Regions from separate parts of the Pseudomonas sp. GW822-FHT03F04 genome, predicted to be linked through region 1. Evidence: predicted binding sites of a transcription regulator. Region 1 holds the regulator's gene; the other holds the start of a gene.
What was found. Region 1 encodes sigma-54, which starts transcription at its own class of promoters, with help from an activator protein. Its sites were predicted from a motif close to ANTGGCATNNANNTTGCTNT; they were not measured.

Region 1 (4,413 bases):
AGATCCGCATCCACCGGCATGCCGCGTTTGAAACCGAACGACTCCACCAGAAACGCCGTGCCCGGCTCCGGCTGGTTCAGCAGCCGCAGCTTGATGGTGTCGCGCAACTGGTACAGGTTCAGATTGGTGGTGTTGACCTTCAGGTCGGCCAGATCGGCGATCGGGCCCAGCAGGGCCGTTTCATCGTTGATGGCTTCCGCCAGCGAACGATTGGCGCTGCTCAGCGGGTGGCGACGACGGGTTTCCGAAAAGCGCTTGAGCAGGGTTTCTTCATCGGCGTCCAGATACAGGACGTCGCACTGGATGTGCCGGCTGCGGACCTCTTCAAGCAACTCCGGAAAGCGCGAGAGATGACTGGGCAGATTGCGCGCATCGATCGATACCGCGACCAGTGGCTGAGACAGTTCCGTATGAATCAGTGCGCGCTCCGCCAGTTCCGGGAGCAGGCCGGCAGGCAAATTGTCGATGCAGTAGTAGCCGTTGTCCTCGAGGACATCCAGAGCGGTACTTTTGCCCGAGCCGGAGCGGCCACTGACGATGATCAAGCGCATGTTTAGTGCCCGTTTTGCTCGTCCAGGACAACCTGATACAAGGCTTCGTTGGTGGTGGCGCGACGCAATTTTTCGCGTACGTCCTTGCGGTCGAGCATGCTGGCGATCTGGCGCAGCAGTTCCAGGTGCGCATCGGTGGCGGCTTCCGGGACCAGCAGCACGAACAGCAGGTCGACCGGTGCACCATCGATGGCGTCGAAATCGATGGGTGCTTCAAGGTGCATCAAGGCGCTGATGGGGGATTCGCAACCCTTGAGGCGGCAATGGGGAATGGCGATGCCGTTGCCAAAACCGGTCGAGCCGAGTTTTTCACGGGCAATCAGTGCCTCGAAGACATCTTGCATCTCCAGATCCGGTACTTCCCGGGCGATCAGGTTGGCAATTTGTTCGAGGGCTTTCTTTTTGCTGCCGCCCGGCACGTTCACGAGGGAACGGCCGGGGGTCAGGATGCTTTCAAGTCGGATCATGGGGGTGGGGGTTATCGACCGGTAGCGCCCTGAAGCAGGCTCTGGGTCTTTTCCTTATGCTTTTTGAGTTGTTTATCAAGCTTGTCGGTCAGCGCGTCGATCGCTGCGTACATATCGGTATGTTCCGCGTTTGCGACGACCTCGTTACCGGGAATATGCAGCGTGGCTTCGATTTTCTGCTTCAGCTTCTCGACGCACATCGTGACTTGCACGTTGGTGATCTTGTCGAAATGCCCCTCAAGCCTCTTGAGCTTTTGCTCAACGTACTCACGGAGAGGTTGGGTAACTTCCAGTTGGTGTCCACTGATGTTGACTTGCATACAGCTTCTCCTTCGTTGCCAGTGCATAAAGCGGCAGGCCGAAGAGCCTGCCACTGGAACGCTGTAACGTGGCTTACATCAACCGCTTGCGTTCGCTCGAAGGCGCGATCCCGAGGGATTCGCGGTACTTGGCGACGGTGCGGCGAGCCACCTGAATGCCTTGTGCCTCCAGTAAACCAGCGATCTTGCTGTCACTCAACGGCTTTTTCTGATTTTCCGCGGCAACCAGTTTCTTGATGATCGCGCGGATCGCCGTGGACGAGCATTCGCCGCCTTCGGAGGTGCTGACGTGGCTGGAGAAAAAGTATTTCAGTTCATAAATGCCCCGGGGGGTATGCATGAATTTTTGCGTGGTCACCCGGGAAATCGTCGACTCGTGCATGCCCACCGCTTCGGCGATGTCATGCAGCACGAGAGGCTTCATGGCTTCGTCGCCGTATTCAAGAAAGCCGCGCTGATGCTCGACGATCTGGGTGGCCACTTTCATCAGGGTTTCGTTGCGGCTCTGCAGGCTCTTGATGAACCAGCGGGCTTCCTGCAACTGATTGCGCATGAAGGTGTTGTCGGCGCTGGTGTCGGCGCGGCGCACGAAACCGGCGTACTGGGCGTTGACCCGCAGGCGCGGCACCGATTCCTGGTTCAGTTCGACCAGCCAGCGCTCGTTGTCCTTGCGTACGATGACGTCAGGCACCACGTACTCGGCTTCGGTGGACTCGATCTGCGAACCGGGGCGCGGGTTGAGGCTCTGCACCAGTTCGATGACCTGGCGCAGTTCATCTTCCTTGAGCTTCATGCGGCGCATCAGCTGGCTGTAGTCGCGGCTGCCGAGCAGGTCGATGTAATCGGTGACCAGACGCTTGGCTTCCGCCAGCCAAGGGGTCTTGGCCGACAGCTGGCGCAATTGCAGCAGCAGGCATTCGCCCAGGTTGCGTGCGCCAATGCCGGCAGGTTCGAATTGCTGGATGCGGTGCAGGACGGCTTCGATCTCGTCCAGCTCGATGTCGAGCTCCGGATCGAAGGCGTCGAGAATTTCTTCGAGGGTTTCGTCGAGGTAGCCCTGATTGTTGATGCAGTCGATCAGGGTGACGGCGATCAGGCGATCGGTGTCAGACATCGGCGCCAGGTTCAACTGCCACAGCAGGTGGCTTTGCAGGCTCTCGCCGGCGGAGGTACGGGTGGTGAAGTCCCACTCGTCGTCATCGCTGCTCGGCAGGCTGCTGGCGCTGGTCTGGTAGACGTCTTCCCAGGCGGTGTCGACGGGGAGTTCGTTGGGGATTCGCTCGTTCCATTCGCCATCCTCTAGATTGTCGACCGTCGGTGCGGTCTCCTGATAGGAGGGTTCCTGGATCTCGGTGTTGGGCTTCTGTTCGGCGTTGTCGGCCATGGGATCGGAGTTGTCGAAGTCGTCGCCGTCTTCCTGGCGTTCGAGCATCGGATTGGATTCCAGAGCCTCCTGGATTTCCTGTTGCAGATCCAGGGTCGACAATTGGAGCAGGCGGATGGCCTGTTGCAGCTGCGGTGTCATCGTCAGCTGCTGGCCCATTCTCAAGACTAGCGATGGTTTCATGGCAGGGGCTTAACACCTTATTCGCCGGCGCTATGCGCCATCCACTACAGGGCGCCGAAGCGCCAAACTTAAGCAAATTATATGCCTGAAACTGTCGTGTTTGCCTAGAGCGCTGTAACAATAAAAGCGTATAAAAGTGCGCTTCAACGTTACAGCACCCGGACGGCTGGTCGAATGCTGTCGCGCTTACAGGCGGAACTCGTGACCCAGATACACTTCCTTCACCAGATCGTTGGCGAGGATGGTCGCGGAGTCGCCTTCGGCGATCAGTTGGCCGTCATTGACGATGTAGGCCGTTTCGCAGATATCCAGCGTCTCGCGGACGTTGTGGTCGGTGATCAGTACACCGATGCCCTTGGCCTTGAGGTGGTGAATGATCTGCTTGATGTCGCCCACGGAGATCGGGTCGACACCGGCGAACGGTTCATCGAGCAGGATGAATTTCGGCGCAGTGGCCAGTGCACGGGCGATTTCCACCCGGCGACGCTCACCACCGGACAGGCTCATGCCGAGGTTGTCGCGGATGTGGCTGATGTGGAATTCCTGCAGCAGGCTTTCCAGCTCCTTGCGACGACCGGCCTTGTCGAGCTCCTGACGGGTCTCGAGGATGGCCATGATGTTGTCGGCCACCGACAGTTTGCGAAAGATCGACGCTTCCTGTGGCAGATAGCCGATACCGGCCTTGGCGCGACCGTGCATCGGCTGGTGGCTGACATCCAGGTCGTCGATCAGCACGCGACCCTGATCGGCCTGCACCAGGCCGACGATCATGTAGAAGCAGGTGGTCTTGCCGGCGCCGTTGGGGCCGAGCAGTCCGACGATCTGACCGCTGTCGATCGACAGGCTGACATCGCGCACGACCTGGCGGCTTTTATAGGCCTTGGCCAGGTGCTGAGCTTTCAGAGTTGCCATTACTGGGATTTCTCGTCGGTTTTCTTCTTCGGCTGGATCACCATGTCAATGCGCGGACGCGCTTCGGTGACCTTGTTGCCGGTGGCACGACCCGCGCTGGCCAGCTTTTTCACCGTGTCATAGACGATTTTCTCGCCCTGAGTGGTGTTGTTGTCCTTGTCGACGACTTTCGCCTTGTCGATCAGCACAACGCGGTTTTGCGCGGCGTGGTACTGGATGGTCACGCCCCAGCCCTGTACAGGCTTGGTGTCGCCAGCCGTCTGCAACTGCTCGAAGTAGGCAAGGTTGCCCACCGAGGTCACGACGTCGATATCGCCGGTCGGGGTGCGGGTGATGGTCACGGTGTTGCCTTTGACGATCATCGAACCCTGAGTGATGATCACGTCACCTTTATAGGTGGCAACGCCATTCTTGTCGTCCAGCTGGGCATCGTCGGCCTGAATGCGGATTGGCTGCTCTTGATCGTTCGGCAGAGCCCAGGCGCTCACGCTTCCCAGTGCTGCGCCCAGACTGAGCAAAATAGGGAGGGTTTTAACGAGCCTCATACTGTCCTCTTACGTTCGATAGCAGGTGTATCCTGCTTTCCTTCAAATACG
Region 2 (4,413 bases), on a different contig from region 1:
AGCGTGATCCGTTGGAAAGAGCATTTTTGCGCGGATATCAATATGGCGTTGGTGGCAAATCCCGTGAGCTTTGCCCATTTACTCTACCGTCGGTACGTCAAGCCTGGATCAACGGCTGGCGAGAAGGACGCGGCGACAACTGGGACGGTATGACCGGCACTGCGGGAATCCACAGACTCAACGAACTTCACGCCGTCGGCTGACACAGGGCACTTATTCCGACACGACAATCTGATTTCGCAACACCCTGATCACCATGCACGTCCTTCCCGGACGGCGGGCTACGGCCCAGGGGCTCCTTCGAGGAGCCCTTTTTTATGCCTGCCTTTTTATATCTGCCAATCAGCGCTTGGCGGCGATGGCGTCCACGGATTCGCGGATCAGCGCCGGGCCCTTATAGATGAAGCCGGAGTAGATCTGCACCAGGCTCGCGCCGGCAGCGATCTTCTCGGCCGCATGCTTGCCTTCGGTGATACCGCCCGCCGCGATGATCGGCAGTTTGCCACCCAGCTCGGACGCCAGCACTTTGACCGTGTGGGTGCTCTTCTCGCGAACCGGCGCGCCGGACAGACCGCCCGCCTCGTCACCGTGTTCCATGCCTTCGACGCCCACGCGGCTGAGGGTGGTGTTGGTGGCGATCACCGCGTCCATCCCGGTTTCGATCAGTGCTTGCGCGACTTGTGCGGTTTCTTCGTCGGTCATGTCCGGCGCGATCTTGATCGCCAGCGGTACATGTTTACCGTGGCGCAGGGCCAGTTCGGCGCGGCGCGTGGCCAGGTCCGCCAGCAATTGCTTGAGCGAATCGCCGAATTGCAGGCTGCGCAGGCCCGGGGTGTTCGGCGAACTGACGTTGACCGTGATGTAGCTGGCGTGGGCGTAAACCTTGTCCAGGCAGATCAGGTAGTCATCGACCGCACGCTCGACCGGGGTGTCGAAGTTCTTGCCGATATTGATCCCCAGCACGCCTTTGTATTTGGCCGCCGCGACCCGCGCCAGCAGGTTATCCACACCGAGGTTGTTGAAACCCATGCGGTTGATGATCGCCTCGGCTTCCGGCAGGCGGAAAATCCGTGGTTTCGGGTTGCCCGGCTGTGGGCGCGGAGTCACGGTGCCAATTTCGACAAAACCGAAACCCAGCTGCGCGAAGCCGTCGATGGCCGCGCCGTTCTTGTCCAGACCGGCCGCGAGACCCACAGGGTTCGGGAAGTCCAGGCCCATGACGTTCACCGGCAGCGACGCCGGCGCCTTGCACAGCAAGCCGTTGAGGCCCAAACGCCCGCCCGCGCCGATCAGATCCAGCGACAGATCGTGGGAGGTTTCCGGGGAAAGTTTGAACAACAGCTGACGGGCCAGGGTGTACATGGGCGGCTATGACTCGAGGCGGCGAAAAGAGGCGGCGATTATAGCCGGGCATCACCCCGCCGCGCGAGGCGCACACGCAAATCCCCTGCACTGGCATATGCCTTGCACCTTCCCCTGCATCAGCCCGCAGGCCAATGACGGCAGGCAGGCAGGCAAGGACAATGGCGTCGTCACCGGGTTTTGCCTCGACAAAGTCCGTGACGACGTTTTTTTTGAGGATGGCTTTTCATGACTCAAACCTCCGTCGGGCCACTGGCCTGGGTCAACGGCAGCGATGCCCCGGAAAAAAGCGCGATCAACCTCGGCTTCATGGCCCTGAGCGACTGCGCTTCGGTGGTGGTCGCCGCTACGCAGGGCTTTGCGCAGCCTTACGGCCTGACCCTGAACCTCAAGCGCCAGAGTTCCTGGGCCAACCTGCGCGACAATCTGGTCAGCGGCGAGCTCGATGCCGCCCACAGTCTGTACGGTCTGATCTACGCGGTGCACTTGGGCATCGGCGGCGTTGCGCCGACCGACATGGCGGTGCTGATGGGTCTGAACCAGAACGGCCAGAGCCTCAACCTGTCCCACGGTTTGCAGAGCCTGGGCGTGACCGGTCCTGAGGCGCTGGACCGCCACGTGCACCAAACCCGCGCAAGGCTGACCTTTGCCCAGACCTTCCCCACCGGCACCCACGCCATGTGGCTTTATTACTGGCTCGCCAGTCAGGGCATCCATCCGTTGCAGGATGTCGACAGCGTGGTCGTACCGCCGCCGCAAATGGTCGCGCACCTGCAAGCCGGTCGCATCGACGGTTTCTGCGTGGGCGAGCCTTGGGCGGCCAGCGCGGTGCAGCAGAATCTCGGCTTCACACTGGTGACCAGCCAGACCATCTGGCCCGACCACCCGGAAAAAGTCCTCGGCTGCACCCGCGCCTTCGTCGAGCAATACCCCAACACCGCCCGCGCACTGGTGATGGCGATCCTCGAAGCCAGCCGTTTCATCGAAGAGAGCCCGGAAAACCGCCGCAGCACCGCGCAGCTGCTCAGCGCCGCCGAGTATCTGGACGCCCCGGTTTCCTGCATCGAACCGCGTTTTCTCGGCGATTACGACGACGGTCTGGGCAATCGCTGGCAGGACCCGCACGCCCTGCGCTTTCACGGCGATGGCGCGGTGAACCTGCCGTACCTGTCGGACGGCATGTGGTTCATGACCCAGTTCCGCCGCTGGGGGTTGCTGCGCGACGACCCGGACTACCTCGCTGTCGCCCGTCAGGTGCAGCAACTGGCGCTGTACCGCGACGCGGCCAGCGCTGTCGATGTGCCGGTCGGCACCGAGGACATGCGCAGCAGCCAGTTGATCGACGGCAAGGTCTGGGACGGCAGCGACCCGGCCGCTTACGCGCAGAGTTTCAAGCTGCATGCGTTGAGCAACAACGCCCCTCTTCTCGCCCGTCGCTGACAGGAGACCGCGAACATGTTGCGCATTCTGCTGATCAACGACACCGCGAAAAAAGTCGGGCGCCTGAAAGCTGCGCTGACCGAGGCTGGTTTCGAGGTGATCGACGAGTCCGGCCTGACCATCGACCTGCCCGCACGCGTCGAAACGGTGCGCCCGGACGTGATCCTGATCGATACCGAGTCACCGAGCCGCGATGTGATGGAGCAAGTGGTGCTGGTCAGTCGCGACCAGCCACGGCCGATCGTGATGTTCACCGACGAGCATGACCCCGGTGTGATGCGTCAGGCGATCAAGTCCGGGGTCAGTGCCTACATCGTCGAAGGCATTCACGCACAACGCCTGCAGCCGATACTCGACGTGGCCATGGCCCGCTTCGAAAGCGATCAGGCCTTGCGCGCCCAGCTTCAGGCTCGCGACCAGCAACTGGCCGAGCGCAAACGCATCGAACTGGCCAAGGGTCTGTTGATGAAAATGAAGGACTGCAATGAAGAAGAGGCCTACACCCTGATGCGCCGCCAGGCCATGAGCCGCCAGCAGAAACTGATCCAGGTCGCGGAGCAGATCATCGCCATGAGCGAGCTGCTCGGCTGAGCTGGCACAGATCTCGCTAAGCAATCCCTACAGGTAACCAACGGCGGTTGCCCCACCCACGACAAAGACGTCGCTCACCTTCCTCGCCCCTTTCGGCGATCCGGGTAGCGGCGTTTTTGCGTTTTGGCCCCATTGACCGGGGCCGGTGGTGCGGCCGTGGCGGCGCTCCACTGTGCTGGTTCTGACTCCTTCTCGAGATTCTCTACCGCTGAGGTGCGCGATGAATAAAAGCTTCTGGAAATCCGGCCACACCCCGACCCTGTTCGCGGCCTTCCTGTATTTCGACCTGAGCTTCATGGTCTGGTACCTGCTCGGCCCACTGGCGGTGCAGATCGCCGCCGACCTGCACCTGACCACCCAACAACGCGGCCTCGTGGTGGCCACGCCGATTCTCGCTGGTGCGGTACTGCGCTTTGCGATGGGCATGCTTGCCGATCGCCTGTCGCCGAAAACCGCCGGTCTGATCGGTCAAGTGATCGTGATCTGCGCGCTGTTCGGCGCCTGGAAACTCGGCATTCACAGTTACGAACAGGCCCTGCTGCTTGGCCTGTTCCTCGGCATGGCCGGCGCTTCGTTCGCCGTGGCGCTGCCGCTGGCCTCGCAGTGGTATCCGCCGCAGCATCAGGGCAAGGCGATGGGCATCGCCGGCGCCGGTAACTCCGGCACCGTGTTCGCTGCGTTGATCGCCCCGGTACTGGCCGCGTCGTTCGGCTGGAGCAACGTGTTCGGTTTCGCCCTGATTCCGCTGATCCTGACGCTGGTGCTGTTTGCGTGGCTGGCGAAAAACGCGCCGGAGCGACCAAAAGCCAAGTCCATGGCCGACTATTTCAAGGCCTTGGGCGACCGCGACAGTTGGTGGTTCATGTTTTTCTACAGCGTCACCTTCGGCGGCTTCATCGGCCTGGCCAGCGCCCTGCCCGGCTACTTCAACGATCAATACGGTTTGAGCCCGGTCACCGCCGGTTACTACACCGCCGCCTGCGTGTTCGGCGGCAGCCTGATGCGGCCGCTGGGTGGCGC

Region 2: the regulator sigma-54 is predicted to act here: its motif matches at 1,452-1,471, upstream of AC1RMX_RS20735 (CmpA/NrtA family ABC transporter substrate-binding protein).

The regions. Positions count from the first base shown of each region.
Region 1 covers NZ_JBXANF010000007.1:225,344-229,756, forward strand. The annotation lists gene rapZ (RNase adapter RapZ) at 1-551, opposite strand, end outside; gene ptsN (PTS IIA-like nitrogen regulatory protein PtsN) at 554-1,018, opposite strand; gene hpf (ribosome hibernation-promoting factor, HPF/YfiA family) at 1,030-1,338, opposite strand; gene AC1RMX_RS18270 (RNA polymerase factor sigma-54) at 1,412-2,905, opposite strand; gene lptB (LPS export ABC transporter ATP-binding protein) at 3,092-3,817, opposite strand; gene lptA (lipopolysaccharide transport periplasmic protein LptA) at 3,817-4,362, opposite strand; gene lptC (LPS export ABC transporter periplasmic protein LptC) at 4,349-4,413, opposite strand, start outside.
Region 2 covers NZ_JBXANF010000008.1:328,984-333,396, forward strand. The annotation lists gene rmf (ribosome modulation factor) at 1-203, shown strand, start outside; gene AC1RMX_RS20730 (quinone-dependent dihydroorotate dehydrogenase) at 343-1,362, opposite strand; gene AC1RMX_RS20735 (CmpA/NrtA family ABC transporter substrate-binding protein) at 1,591-2,802, shown strand; gene AC1RMX_RS20740 (ANTAR domain-containing response regulator) at 2,818-3,393, shown strand; gene AC1RMX_RS20745 (nitrate/nitrite transporter) at 3,614-4,413, shown strand, end outside.